DNA from 2 places in the Providencia sp. 6390 genome. Region 1 is predicted to be linked to the other one. Evidence: riboswitches for the same ligand, from Rfam matches in the RefSeq annotation. Region 1 holds a riboswitch; the other holds the start of a gene.
What was found. A riboswitch is a leader RNA that binds a small molecule or an ion and turns the genes downstream of it on or off. The one in region 1 is predicted to bind thiamine pyrophosphate.
Positions count from the first base shown of each region.

Region 2: linked by a shared signal. The riboswitch ahead of thiB (thiamine ABC transporter substrate binding subunit) and the one ahead of thiD (bifunctional hydroxymethylpyrimidine kinase/phosphomethylpyrimidine kinase) in region 1 are both predicted to bind thiamine pyrophosphate.

Region 1 covers NZ_JBYVYL010000001.1:563,677-571,527, forward strand. Annotated here, with positions in the region: gene yddG (aromatic amino acid DMT transporter YddG) at 1-451, shown strand, start outside; gene brnQ (branched-chain amino acid transport system II carrier protein) at 458-1,777, opposite strand; gene yidA (sugar-phosphatase) at 1,991-2,806, opposite strand; gene AC3Z9T_RS02765 (helix-turn-helix domain-containing protein) at 2,905-3,288, opposite strand; gene mgrB (PhoP/PhoQ regulatory lipoprotein MgrB) at 3,875-4,006, shown strand; gene AC3Z9T_RS02775 (amino acid permease) at 4,203-5,585, shown strand; gene pagP (lipid IV(A) palmitoyltransferase PagP) at 5,748-6,323, opposite strand; TPP riboswitch at 6,752-6,842, shown strand; gene thiD (bifunctional hydroxymethylpyrimidine kinase/phosphomethylpyrimidine kinase) at 6,896-7,693, shown strand; gene fbaB (class I fructose-bisphosphate aldolase) at 7,738-7,851, opposite strand, start outside.
Region 2 covers NZ_JBYVYL010000007.1:201,170-209,020, reverse strand. Annotated here, with positions in the region: gene lgt (prolipoprotein diacylglyceryl transferase) at 1-114, opposite strand, end outside; gene ptsP (phosphoenolpyruvate--protein phosphotransferase) at 334-2,580, opposite strand; gene rppH (RNA pyrophosphohydrolase) at 2,585-3,118, opposite strand; TPP riboswitch at 3,232-3,329, shown strand; gene thiB (thiamine ABC transporter substrate binding subunit) at 3,390-4,394, shown strand; gene thiP (thiamine/thiamine pyrophosphate ABC transporter permease ThiP) at 4,370-5,974, shown strand; gene thiQ (thiamine ABC transporter ATP-binding protein ThiQ) at 5,967-6,674, shown strand; gene AC3Z9T_RS15635 (DNA polymerase II) at 6,727-7,851, shown strand, end outside.

The DNA.
Region 1 (7,851 bases):
AAGTAACCCATTTAGCTATTTATTAGCTTTTGCAGGCGCAATTTTTTGGGCATTTTATAGTAATGTGACTAAACGTATCTCTGGTGGCCATAATGGCATGGTGCTATTTTTTCTCATTACATCGATAGGGTTATGGTTATTGTTTGCTTTTCAACCGACTAAACCTTTTGAGGTTTCACCCTCGAGTGTCAGTTTATTATTAATTGCTGCTTTGGCAACCGGTGGAGCAAATGCTTTATGGACACTGGCTGTCATTAGGGGCAATGTGGCATTTCTAGGGACATTGTCCTATTTTACACCTGTCATTTCGACTGCATTTTCTTCAATGTTATTAAGTACCGCACTAACGCTTGGTTTTTGGCAAGGTGTTTTGATGGTCACATTAGGGTCGATTATTTGCTTTTTGGCGACTAGGCGTGTGGCGCTCAATACCAGTAAAGAGCGCCATTGAACTTATTTATGCTAACTGCACAGCTTTAACGGTACATATCTTTCCGATTAAAAGCGAGATAGCAAAAGCAATAATACCCGGTATCAACCAGCCCATGCCTTGTTCAAATAGGGGTAAATGGGTAAGAAGGAAATCCTTCATACTATCGCTGAGTAATTTCAAGTAATTTAATGTATCTAACAAGCTCATAAAAACAATTATAGCGATTGTGATACCGTAAGAAATACGCGGAGCGACCATATAACGGCGAGCAAATTGTAGGAATACAATGGTAACCGATGATGGATATATCATTAGTAGAGCAGGAATGGTAACTCGTAATAGGGTATCTAAGCCAAAAGTAGAAACAAGTGTGGTTAACAATGTGAAAAATATGACCCAAAAGCGATAGCCTAAGCGATGGTGGAATGTTGCAAAGTAATCAGCACAAGCGCTGGTGACACCAACTAAGGTTGTCATACTGGCTAAAAGAACGATACCACACATAATCCAAGTGCCCACAGAACCAAATAACACATCAACATAACGTGAAAATATTTGTCCGCCATTAGTGGCTGTGCTTGCGACTAGTTCGCTAGTCGCACCAAGGTAAAATAAACAAATATAGAGAGCGGCTAATAAACTAACTGAAATTAATCCTGCTTTTATGGTGATAAACGCAACGGTACGAGGCTGGGTAATATTTTTAGAGGCTAAAGCTCTAGCTACAATACCGCCAAATGCCATCGCTGATAAAACATCCATAGTTTGATAGCCATCAATCACACCGCTAAAGAAAGCATAATCTGCATATTGTTTTACGGGTTCATTAATGGGTGATAACGGTTCAACCACAACGGCGACGCCAACGGCAACTAATAGTATTAGCAGTGCAGGCGTCATGAATTTGCCAATAGCACTGATCATTGTGCCTTGTTTAAGCATGAAGAATAGGGAGCAAATATTAAAGAGTAATGCAAAGATTAAATGAGAGGTCGTATCTTTCTCCACAAAACCTAAAGGAATGAACCCCATTTCAAATGCGGTATTGGTGACTCTAGGCATCGCAAATGTTGAGCCAACAATTAAATACAGGGCTACCCAAAAAATAACAGCAACCCATTTAGGTAAATCAACTGAAAGCTTTTCTCCTCGGCCTTTTACTGCAACAGTCACTAGTGTAATAAAAGGAAGAATAACGCCTGTGATAATGAAACCAAGTGATGTATTAAACCAATCTACCCCTGATTGGTAGCCTGCCATAGGAGGGAAAATAATATTGCCTGCACCGAGAAAGAGGGCAAAGACCATCATCCCAAGAATTATCATATCTTTAGTTGAAAACATGTTACTACCTGTTTGTAATGTTTGTTTTGTAATGAATATTTTTGTATTACAGTGTTTTTAAAGGCGTAGATAGTATCAAATTTCGATGGTAGCGTCAGACGCTAAAAGGTTATTTGACTTTAGCTAGTAGTGAAGCGATGGCATTATGGGGGATGGGTTGACTTTATATATTGCAGTTGGTTTGATTGGCAGTGAATAACACTGCCTATGGATTTATTGTTGGTTTATAAATTTATTTAGTGCGACAGCGACGCCATCTTCATTGTTAGTTGCAGTGATAAACTTGGCAATATTGCGAATATTATCGATCGCATTACCCATTGCTACAGGGATCTTGGCATATTGAAGCATTTGTAAGTCGTTATTTTGATCGCCAATACTCATCACTTTGTCTGGTGTAATAGCTAATTTTTCGCAAATCAGTTGTAAAGCAGCACCTTTACTCGCTGTTTTACTGGAGATCTCTAAAAAATAAGGGCTGGTTTTCATCAGCGAATAACTTTCAAAGGTATCTTCAGGAATATAACTAATACCAACACTGAGTTTTTCTGGTTGGTCAATCATCATAAACTTGGTGAATTTTAGGCTAGGATCCATTTCACTTGCAGGGCAATACACAAGAGGTGTATTGGTGAGGTAAGCATCATGAACGGTATAGTGGCTGATATGGCGGTTTGCCGTAAACATGGTGTTTTGTGCCAGCACATGCATATGCACGCCAACTTCATTAGCTAAAGATTCGAAGTATTGGTAGTCAGCAAAATCCAGCAGGTTTTCAATTAAATGCGTTCCATCATTGGCTTGATGGATAACACTGCCGTTATTGCTGATGCAATAGTCCGAAGCGTTGTCTAGGCCTAGCTGTTGAAGGTAAGGGAAGATCCCTGAAAATGGCCTCCCTGAGGCAAGAACTACATGGATACCGTTATGCTTTGCCTGTAAGACCGCATCTTTGACTGCTGGGGTGATTTGGTGCTGAGAGTTGAGTAGAGTACCATCTAAATCAATTGCTACCAGTTTGATAGACATCAACGCCTCCGTTTAATGATGTTTTTACTGAAGTACCTTACTCTATTTACACAAAATGTAAATTAGCCAAACATGAAAAGTATCACTTAGTGAAATACTTAATCATGGGTATGGCTTAAATGTAGTGGTTCTTTAACGTCTAGATCAATATCACTATTTTGCCTGAAATCAAACGGGGTTATCCCATATTCTTTTCGGAACATATAAGTGAAATGTGATTGCGAGCCAAACCCAAAATCTAGCGCGATGTCAAAAATAGATTGCTCGCTGTTTCTTAGTAGGTTCACTGCGCCTGCAAGACGGCGCTGGCGGATGTATTTACCTAATGAAATTCCAGTCACTTCTTTAAAGATCTTTTGCATATGCCATAGCGAATAGCCTGAATAGGCAGCAAGTTCTTCTAAATGGATAACTCGACCTAAGTGTTCTTCGATCCATTTACTTAAAGCATAGACGAGGGCTAAATGATTATCTTGTGGCATCTCAATTAATTACTGAAGTTGTTGACCTGTGCATGTGAAATTTTGTTCAAAACAGAAATATTTTAGTTAACTAGATGAGTTAAAGCACTATTCCTCAATTTTACGACTAAGAACAGTAGTAAAACATCTGCTGTCCGAACCCAAAACATGAGCACGCTACAAAAGGTAGGAAAATCCACTGTGTACCTGTAGTCACTCAGACCCCGAACAGATAAACATAGTTTTAGTATGCTGAAAAAATAAGCATTAATAACTCATGCATCAAATGGAGTAGCTGAAGTATACACAACTTCGTTTGAACATGACAAAGGCTGGTTGTGCGGTATTGACAGTAAATAGATGAAAAAAAAGCCAGTTAAGCCATTTTTATACTCATTAGCTGGAAAATTGAGCATAAATACGAAAATTGACATGAATTACGCATTTTCCTCAAATTTTGAAATAGCCATTGAAGTAAGCTTGAGGAGTTAGAAATTGCCCCCCATAGATTGGATGACACTTTGAGTTTTTAGAATTGACATAAATGACTGAAAACCAATAGCTAAATAATGTTTATGCTGAAGGAGATGTTGGGTTGAAATACAAATTGCTCATCGCTATTTTTGCCGTTTTCGGCTGTATTTTTTTATATCTGCTAGCGATGGATAGATTGTGTGATCAAGGTGGTGAAAACTTTATATTTGGAATATGTCAAATAACTGACTTATTACCGTTTTGAATTTGCCCTTTAATACGCCATACTGTGCTGCCTCTGTTTTTGTCACAACCTATCAATTTTTAATGAGATAGTGATCGCTGATCCAACAGAGAGCATCTTTAAGTAGTGTTGTTAATAACAAAATTCAAATAAACTTGTATGCTTAGCTCAATAATAGAGATAACAAGCAAGTAAATAGGATGATAAGGGTAAAGTTATGGCGCAAGAGCAGCAGACGCTAAAGCGTGGATTAAAGAATAGGCATATCCAGTTGATTGCTTTGGGGGGGGCGGTTGGTACAGGGCTGTTTCTCGGTATAGCAACAACCATTAAGATGGCAGGCCCTTCGGTATTGTTAGGGTATGCATTATGTGGGTTCATTGCCTTTCTGATCATGCGTCAGCTGGGTGAAATGATTGTTCAAGAACCTGTTGCAGGTTCATTTAGTCACTTTGCATTTAAGTATTGGGGTGGCTTTGCTGGCTTTCTATCGGGTTGGAATTACTGGTTTATGTTCATCCTTGTTGGGATGACAGAGCTTACCGCTGCTGGTGAATATATGCGCCGTTGGTGGCCTGACCTGCCGATTTGGGTTTCTGCTGCCGTATTCTTTATTGCAGTTAACGCGGTGAATTTAGTCAATGTTCGCTCTTATGGCGAAACAGAATTTTGGTTTGCGCTCATCAAAGTGATTGCAGTTATCGCCATGATTATTTTTGGTTGTTACTTGCTATTTAGTGGTAAAGGTGGCCCACAGGCCAGTATTACCAATTTATGGGAGCATGGCGGTTTCTTTGCTAATGACTTTATTGGGTTACTGATGGCATTAGCCATTATTATGTTCTCTTTCGGTGGGTTGGAATTAGTGGGGATCACCGCAGCTGAAGCGGAAGAGCCTGAAAAAAGTATTCCAAAAGCAATCAATCAAGTTGTTTATCGTATCCTTATTTTCTATATCGGTTCTTTGACTGTACTGTTAGCGCTTTACCCATGGGTTAACTTAGATGGTAAAACTAGTCCATTCGTTTTGATATTCCATGAATTGGGTGACATGTTAGTAGCTAACGCATTGAATGTGATTATTTTGATTGCGGCACTTTCTGTTTATAACAGTGCTGCATACTGTACTAGCCGTATGCTGTTTGGTTTGGCTCAACAACAAAATGCCCCAAAATTCCTTTCAAAAATTAACAAAGGTGGCGTACCTGTTATGGCACTGATTGTGTCTGGGATCGCAACATCGGGCGGTATTTTGATTAATTTTATCATGGAAGGTAAAGCATTCGAGCTACTAATGACACTGGTTGTAACAACACTAGTACTGAATTGGATTATGATTTGTGTCTCTAACCTAAAATTTAGAGCTGAAATGAACAGGCAAGGGATTGAAACTAAATTTAAAAGTATTTGGTATCCGTTCGGCAACTATTTGTGTTTAGCATTTTTAGCGTTGATATTAGTTATCATTTTAATGATGGATGGTTTAAGAATATCGGTTCTAATTATGCCAGTATGGATTGCAGTTCTATGGGTTGGTTACCAATTCTCAGGCGCTAAAAAACAAGAAAATGCTGACAAGAAAGCGCAAGTAACACATTAGGATCCTCTAAATAATTCGAGATGCAGCTAGGCAACAAGTGAACGTGGTCACTTATGCATTAACGAAAGGTGCCGCGACTTGTAGTATGAAGAGTATAGTGAATAAAATGGCCGGTGACATAATGCACACCGGCCATTTTTGATTTGTGAATATGCTAATTCATTACCATTGCCAACGTAACCATGCAAATAGCACATTACCGTTGTTATAAGTTCCTGGTATATAAGTCGCTTGTAATGATAGCTTGTCATATTCAACAGAAACCAGCGGAAGTGGTACTGGGATTGGAATATAATAGTAATCATCCCTTGCAGTCACACTTAATGTGAAACCTGCCCCCATTCTAAAGCCATCCAAATCACCTGGCACCCACATTTTTTGGAAACCATAGCCTACAATTGGCTCTACTTTATTATGTGAATCCATAAATGCCATGGCGTATAACGAATGCCAATCATTATCTTCATCGTAGCGATACTTACCTAGTCCAAAACCCCATGGGTTTTCATTATAGCTATCTGTTTTTTCTTTATCGTAAGTAAAGCGGTTATGCCATGTTAATACCGGAAGATATACTTCATATTGATCTGAATCCCACGTGGTACTGACATTTCGGGTAAATTTATCCCATAACCCCTCAGATGGCTGATCTGTTGAGGTCGATGAAGCTGTGCAGATAGAGGATGCCATCAAAAAGGTGGTTCCTACAGCTAGCTGCAATTTTTTGTTAACTCTCATTGTAAATCCGACTCAGGTTAATGCACGTTTTATGTTATAGGTTTAAATATTAATTGTGAGAATGAATATTATTTCTCACGAAACGCTATGCTTACTAATTATTTTAGATTACCTAGAAGTGATATAACAGCACTAATTTAGTTTATCTAATAGTGGAGTTTATCTGAATTGTGTGGGATTTGGGTTTGAAGAATTTCATTCTCTCGTATGATTTGCTTTAAGCAAACAAGAAATTCTATGGTGTAAAGATTTTCAGCAGCTGGTTGACAATTATTCCTACTTACAAAGTGGATATCAGCCTTTTACTTTGTTCGATGAAGTTGTTGGGAAGGAATAAATCCCGCTTAGATCTTCCACAGAATTTTTTGACTATTACACAGTGATTTTGTAGGGGTTTTTTGTGAAAAAAAGTGCGATACTAATCAAGTAGTTTTGGCTCGGGGCGTCGATGAAGACTGAGAAGCACCCGTATCACCTGATCTGGATAATGCCAGCGTAGGGAAGTCGGAAGCGTCAGTGATAACCCTTCCTATATGACCGCTCCTTACCCTGTGCTTGAGGAGTGACATTTCATGAGAATCAATGCGTTAACTATTGCTGGGACCGATCCATCGGGCGGTGCAGGGGTCCAAGCTGATTTGAAAACATTTTCAGCGCTCGGCGCTTATGGCACTAGTGTGATGACAGCATTGGTTGCACAAAACACTCACGGTGTACAATTAGTACATGAACTACCTGATAGTTTTGTGGCTGCGCAACTTGAATCCGTCCTTAGCGATGTGCGTATTGATAGCGCTAAAATAGGCATGTTATTTAATCAAAAAGTGATTGAAGTCGTCGCTCAAGCGCTAAAGCAATATCCTATTCCATATGTGGTTTTAGATACGGTAATGGTTGCGAAAAGTGGTGATCCATTGCTACTTCCTGATGCAGTTGATGCGATGAGGAGTGAACTGCTACCACTAGTTTCATTGATAACGCCTAATTTACCTGAAGCAGCAGCATTGCTTGATGAGCCTGTGGCTCATACAGAAAGCCAAATGTTAGACCAAGGCCATCGGTTACTTAAAATGGGTTGTAAGGCGGTGTTAATGAAAGGAGGGCATTTAAGCGACAACGAAAGCCCTGATTGGTTAATTACTCTTGAAGGTGAATGGCGTTTTACCTCACCGAGAGTCAATACACGCCATACGCATGGAACAGGCTGTACATTATCAGCAGCATTGGCTGCCTTGAGGCCACGTTTTGTTGATTGGCAAACGACAGTTTCTGAAGCAAAAGCTTACTTACAGGCAGCATTAGAACAAGCAGATAGTTTAGAAGTCGGCTCAGGTATTGGGCCTGTACACCATTTTCATGCATGGTGGTAAGAAAGCAAAAAGCCCTCAAATATTGAGGGCTAATTAAAGAAGGTTTAAGCAATAGTGACTTCTTTACTGAGGTAAACATCTTGTACGGCATTAATCAGTGCTACGCCTTCTTGCATTGATTTTTTGAAGGCTTTACGGCCTAAGATCAGCCCCATTCC
Region 2 (7,851 bases), on a different contig from region 1:
TAACGCAAAAACAAACCCTACAAGATACATAAAGCCATACCAGTGCAATGATACTGGCCCAATTGAGAACATTACGGGATCAATTTCCGGAAATGCTAAGTAGCTGTTACTCATCGTTCCCCACTTTATTTGTTAATCGAAAATCATTTTAGGTTGCTGAAGAAATGGGATAAAAGTGTGATTTTCCCTATTAAAATTATCAGCCAAAAATCAGTAAATTGGTTTTCTTTGTTTATTGCACAAACCCTAACGGCTGCTGACAAACAGGGACTATTTGTTAATAGTCAGATTGCGCATCATAACATAGCTTATGCGAAGGGAAAGTAAGACAGATTAGATCCCACCACGAACAAAACCACCAAGCCCATTTTTTTCCATAAATAGACTAATTATTTGCCGAATGTTATCACTCGTTTCTGCTGCTAAAATTTCAGGAAGCAGCTTTTCAACTTTACCTGCATGAAGGCCACGAATAAGGTATTTCACTCTAGGAACACTTCTCCCACTCATGCTTAAAGAGCGGTAGCCAAGCGCAATCAGCGCCATCACCCCAAGAGGTTGTCCTGCCATTTCGCCACATACACTAACCGCCAAATCCAGGCGACGGCACTCTTCATTAACTTTAGCCAAAAATCGCAGCATCGATGGGTGTAAATTATCGTAAATAGCAGCAACATGGGTATTATTACGATCAACCGCCAGCAGATATTGAGTTAAATCGTTTGTGCCAATTGAAATAAAATCTATACGTTTTTTTAACTCTGGAAGGAGAAACAATAAAGAGGGAACTTCAAACATCACCCCTATTTTTGGCATTAATAGCGTTTGCCCTGTCGCCAAACAGACTTCATCATTGGCTCGCTTAATTAATCTAAGCGCTTCATCCACCTCATTGATACTAGTGATCATCGGTAACAATATGCGTAGATTTTGTGTCTCAATATTTGCGTGCAACATTGCTCTAAGTTGGATCAAGAAAATTTCAGGTTGATCTAACATCACACGGATCCCACGCCAACCTAAACATGGGTTTTCTTCACTGATAGGCATATAAGGCAGTTGTTTATCAGCACCGATGTCTAATGTTCTAAGCACCACAGGTTTATCAGTAAATAACTGCAACACTTCTTGGTATAGTTGTTTTTGTTCATCTTCTGATGGAAAGCCATTATGTAACATAAAAGGCAACTCTGTACGATAGAGTCCCACACCATCTACAGCCACATTGATTTGTTGCTCATAACGAGGACTTAACCCTGCGTTAAGGTGAATATGAACCGACTCACCATTTTTTAATGTCGCGTCTTGCTCGAGCGCCCCTTCAGCTAACTGACTGAGAACATTCTCCTCAGCAATGATTTGCTTGTATTCTTGGACGATAATATTTTCAGGCTCAATGAAAACTTCACCACGATAGCCGTCTAGGATCAGAAAACGGTTGTGAAGCAATGAGGGGTCAATATCCGCTCCCATAATCGCAGGGATCCCCATTGCTCGAATCAAAATAGCCGAATGTGAATGTGTCGCACCATCACGTACAATCACCCCAACAAGTTGTTCAAGTGGCATGTCTGCCAACACGCTAGCACTTAACTCATCGGCAACTAAAATAAAACTTTCAGGCCATTGATCAACTGACGTCAAACTATCATCTAAATGAAATAATAAACGTTGCCCCAAAGCTCGGAGATCGGCCCCTCTTTCTCTCAGATACAGATCGCGCAAACGAGAAAATTGTTCGACATAATCCTCAATAACTGTTTTAACTGCCCATTCAGCCACTGAGCCTTGCTCAATAGCGTCAAATAAACGTTTTTTTAATTGTGGATCATGAAGTAAATGGTTATAGAGATCGAAAATTGCTGCGCTTTCTTTTTGCGAGTTGGCAATAAAGCGCTTGCTCAGGCGTCGACATTCTGAGGCAGCATTTTCAATCGCAGTGATAAGCCGTTGCTTTTCGATATTTTGATTGAGTGCCGTCGCTTCACAAATACTCTCTAAGGAAGGCTGTGAGCTATCTTGCCAGCCATAAGCCATCACAATGCCTTGAGAAACAGGGAGTGCTTTCAGGCGGCTCTGGCGATATTGCCCGAATACCCCTTTAGCTTGTGCCTGAGACAATATGACCGCCAATTGCATGGACAAGGTCACCATAAACGACTCTTCAGTTTCACTGAAGAAACGTCGTTCGTGTTGCTGAACAACCAATACACCCAGCAGTTGACGTCGGTAAACGATAGGCACACCAAGAAAAGCTTTTAGACGCTCTTCTTTGAGTTGAGGGAGATATTTAAATTCAGGGTGCTCGCGAATATCAGCAAGATTGAGCATTTCAGATTGACGGCCGACAGCGCCAACAACACCTTCATCAAATCCAAGGCGAATAGCGATCCCGCTAGGTTTTTTCAACCCGCGGGTTGCCATTAAGTAGTAACATTGACGTGAATGGTCAGCTAAGTAAATAGAGCAAACATCAGTCTGCATAGCATTACAGGTTTCGTTTACCAAAACCTCTAACGCTTCAGTTAAACTTGTCGCCATGGCGACTTTTTCAACAATTTCACGTAGACGCGTCAACATGATCTTACCTTGCTCCGCGCCTACGATGATTAAACGCAGGTCTTTGTGCTGGTTTTTGTTCCTGTAGAGGCATCACAACAGGTGCGAATTCCTTCATCACGCGGCGATAGACCTCACGCTTGAAAGAAACCACTTGCCTAACAGGGTACCAATAACTCACCCATCGCCAGCCATCAAATTCTGGCGATTTACTGCGCTGAACATTTATATCGGCTTCATTACATTGCAGTTGTAGTAAAAACCAACGCTGTTTCTGCCCGATACAAACAGGTTTTGTATCCCAACGCACCAAACGCTTGGGTAATTTGTAACGCAGCCAATTGCGCGTTGAAGCTAACAACCTAACATCTTTACGCTGTAGGCCCACTTCCTCGTACAACTCACGGTACATAGCCTGTTCTGGCGATTCACCGGGGTTAATCCCCCCCTGTGGAAACTGCCATGAATGTTGACCATAGCGGCGGGCCCATAAAACTTGCCCTTGCCGATTACAAATTACAATTCCTACATTCGGGCGGTAGCCATCATCATCGATCACCAGACTACCTCAATAACCAAATTTGAAAGATGGCTAATTGTTTCACACATACCCTAACTGGTAAACCTATATCAATAGAGTTTGCAGATATGCACAAAGGCACTACAATAGCGACTGTCTCAACGGGGTGCCAAAATTATATAGGCTGAGAATTAACCCGTAGAACCTGATCCGGGCAATACCGGCGTAGGGATTTGAGCTACCGTCAGCGTTTAACGCCATGGTTCCCTCTCAAATCCTGTGTAGCTTTTACTCTCACGCAGGAACAAAAATGTTAAAAAAATCACTCTTTGGCGCATTAATTACATTAACAACCGTTAGCTTTACACATCTCGCTTGGGCCGAAAAACCCACTCTGACTGTTTACACTTATGACTCTTTTGCAGCTGAATGGGGTCCCGGACCACAAATAAAAAAGAATTTCGAAGCACAATGTAACTGTGAACTAAAACTTGTATCACTTGGCGATGGCGTTGCCTTGCTCAATCGTCTTCGTATGGAAGGAAAAAAAAGCAAAGCTGATATCGTACTTGGTCTTGATAATAACCTGATTGATTCAGCGGAAAGTACGGGTTTGTTTGCCGCTGCCGATATCAACACACAAGCGCTGAAATTACCTATCGAATGGAATAGTTCAACGTTTATTCCTTATGATTATGGCTATTTTGCTTTTATCTACGACACAAACAAGATCCCTAACCCACCAAAAAGTATGAATGAGCTATTAAATAGCAATCAGCCGTGGAAAATTATTTACCAAGACCCAAGAACCAGTACCCCCGGGTTAGGCCTGCTATTGTGGATTGAAAAACTCTATGGTGATCAATCTGTAGATGCATGGAAAAAAATGGCCAACAAAACGTTAACTGTCACTAAAGGTTGGAGCGAAGCGTATGGGCTATTTTTAAAAGGCGAAGGTGATTTTGTTCTTAGCTATACCTCATCACCGGGCTATCAAATGTTAAACGATCACAAAGACAACTATGCTGCCGCTTTGTTTGAGGAAGGGCATTATATGCAAGTAGAAGTTGCCGCACGGCTCAAAAACAGCGCCCAACCTGAGCTCGCCAAACAGTTCTTACAGTTTATGTTAACCCCTGATTTCCAAAGTACATTACCGACGACCAACTGGATGTATCCAGTGATCGATATCCCCCTCCCAGAGGTATATAACTCACTACCGATGCCGAAAAAATCATTACAATTTAGTGCACAAGAAGTTGCGAAATACCGTCAAGAATGGGTTCGTTTATGGCAGTCAGCTGTCACTCGCTAATGAATAAATCGCTGATCCCAGGGGCACTGGCCTCTGGTTTGTTAATCACAGTTGCATTGCTCGCTTTCGGCGCATTGTGTATTTTTTCACCCGAAATAGCCATCGGTGATATTTTCAACGATAGCTACTTATGGCATGTCATTGGCTTTACATTTTGGCAGGCTTTTTTATCTGCTATATTTTCAGTTTTTCCCGCAATTTTATTGGCTCGCGCACTATTCCGCCGGCGCTTCATCGGGCGAACACTGTTGTTACGTCTTTGTGCCATGACATTAGTGTTGCCCGTTTTAGTTGCAGTATTTGGTATTTTATCTGTTTATGGTAAAACGGGCTGGCTGGCTCAACTCTATCATTTGATTGGGTTTGAATATCAATTTACTCCCTATGGCCTCAAAGGCATATTACTTGCTCACATATTTTTTAATATGCCATTAGCAACACGTATGCTCTTACAGTCGCTTGAGAATATTTCCATTGAGCAACGACAAATTGCTGCTCAATTAGGGCTTAACGAGTGGCAACAATTTCGCATTTTAGAGTGGCCTTATTTACGTCGGCAAATGCTACCCACAGCATCACTGATTTTTATGCTATGTTTTGCAAGCTTTGCGACAGTATTGGCTTTAGGGGGAGGGCCCGCGGCAACCACAATAGAATTAGCTATTTATCAGGCACTCAGTTATGATTTTGATCTTGGCAGAGCCGCCATTTTGGCCTTGATCCAACTATTTTTCTGCATCGGTTTAATGTTCTTTAGTCAAAAAATAAATAGCTTATTTTCAATTGGCCACAGCCAAAATAATTATTGGTATGATCCTGCTGATAACTATTTTCGTCGTATTCGCGATACCATCATTATCACAGCAGCAATATTGCTATTAATTCCACCTCTACTGGCGATTGTTTTAGATGGCTTAAATGGGCGACTATTTGAAGTACTAAGTCAATCAGCACTGTGGCAAGCCGCTTCAACCTCTCTATTTATTGCTATTTGTGCAGGTACATTATGTGTATTGTTAACAGTGATGCTGCTATGGAGTAGCCGTGAATTACGCTTGCGTCGCGCTATCAAACTTGGACAGGCGATGGAATTGAGCGGATTGATCATTTTAGCCATGCCTGGCATTGTTCTTGCGACAGGTTTTTTTATTCTATTCAATGAAACAATAGGCATTCCTGAATCCCCTTATGCATTAGTGATCATGACCAACGCATTACTCGCTATCCCTTATGCATTAAAAGTGCTCGAAAACCCAATGCGTGATCTGGCAGAGCGTTATAATCCACTATGCCATTCATTAGCTATCAGTGGATTCAATCGACTGTGGATCATTGAGTTAAAAGCATTAAAAAAACCATTAGCCCAAGCCCTTGCTTTTGCTTGTGTAATTTCAATTGGTGATTTTGGCGTGGTCGCTTTATTTGGTAATGATGACTTCCGCACCCTACCTTATTACCTGTATCAGCAAATTGGGGCTTATCGTACCAATGATGGTGCCGTCACGGCGATGGTGCTTCTTTTGTTGTGTTTTGGCTTATTCAGCCTACTTGAGCGCATATCAGGGAAACAGCGTGATTAAATTAACTAAACTAAATTACCAGTATGACAACCTAAACATGCAGTTTGATTTTGCTATCCAAGCAGGTGAACGAGTTGCTGTTATGGGGCCAAGTGGAGCAGGAAAAAGCACTTTACTGAGCTTAATTAGCGGGTTCCAATTTGCCAAAAGTGGCACAATTTATTTGAATGGCACCGATCACACCTTTACCCCTCCGGCAAAACGCCCTGTTTCGATGTTATTTCAGGAAAACAATCTATTCTCTCATTTAACAGTGAGACAGAATATTGGTTTAGGCCTACATCCAGGTTTACGATTAAGTCCACCACAAATACAACAAGTTGAATTAATTGCTGCTCAAGTTAGCCTTTATGAGTTCCTTGATAGGCTCCCTGCTCAGCTCTCTGGTGGGCAACGACAACGAGCGGCTTTGGCACGTTGCCTGATCCGCCAGCAGCCGATTTTACTGCTTGATGAACCCTTTTCTGCCTTAGACCCTGCTCTGCGTAACGAAATGCTGTTGTTGCTTGATGAGATTTGCCAAGCAAAAAGTATCACCTTAGTGATGGTCTCTCATAATGTTGAAGATGCCTTACAGATAGCCCCTAGAACACTCGTGATTGCCAATGGTATTATTGCCTATGATGGTAGCACTGAGGGCTTATTACAAGGGAAAAGTTCCGCCTCTGAGTTACTTGGTATCACAAAAAATACTGTATAAATACCCACCATTGTCGTATAGTAGGTTCGTTGATTTTGTATGCGAGCCAGCTATGCCTCAATTTATGTCTCCTGCTGAAAAAGGCTTCATTATTAGTCGCCATTGGAAAGATACTCGCCAAGGCGTTGAGGTGAGTTATTGGTTGATCACCGATAATGGCCCGCGTAAAGTGACGGTTCCCTATCAACAAGCCGTTGCGTTTCTGCCTCAATCATCATTGCCAAAAATAAAACACTTACTCGATGGGCAAACCAATATCACTTACCGACCTGTTGAACTGACCGATTTTCAACGTGAAAAAGTTTACGCTATCTATAGCGCCCAATATCGTCAGATACAAAATTTAGATAAAAATTGCCTAGAACTTGGTATTTCACTGCTTGAAACCGACATTCGCCCTTGTGAACGTTATCTTATGGAGCGCTTTATTACCGCCCCCGTTTGGTTTTCACGTAATCAGCGGGGTGAATATAAACTCAAACCCTGTGAAAATTATCGTCCTACCATTAAAGCAGTCTCTTTAGATATCGAAACCAGCCAACATGGCGAGCTGTATTCAATTGGCTTATCAGGCTGTGGTGATGATGTCGTGTTTATGTTAGGGCCAGAGCAAGGTCCTGCACTCAACAATGGGCATCGATTAGTTTATGTTAATAGTCGCCCACAATTAATTGACAAGCTTAATGGATGGATGCAGCAATATGATCCTGATGCCATTATTGGGTGGAACCTGATCCAGTTTGATTTAAATGTCCTACAGAAACATGCTGAGCGTTATGGCATCCCACTGCTATTTGGTCGCCAAGGTAAAAAATTAGAATGGCGTGAACATGGTTTCAAACAAGGGGTATTTTTCGCATCAGCGGAAGGCCGTTTGATTATTGATGGTATCGATGCTTTAAAAGCCGCAACATGGAATTTTCCTTCTTTTAGCCTTGAATCTGTTGCTCAAACATTATTAGGTGAAGGAAAAGCCATTGATAGCCCTTATGATCGCATGGATGAAATCAATCGTCGTTTTCAACACGATAAGCCAGCACTTGCTCATTACAATATTCAGGACTGTATTTTAGTCCATCGTATTTTTGAAAAAACGGACTTAATGGCCTTCTTGCAAGAACGATCTACCGTTACGGGGCTGGTTGTCGATCGTATGGGTGGCTCAGTTGCTGCCTTT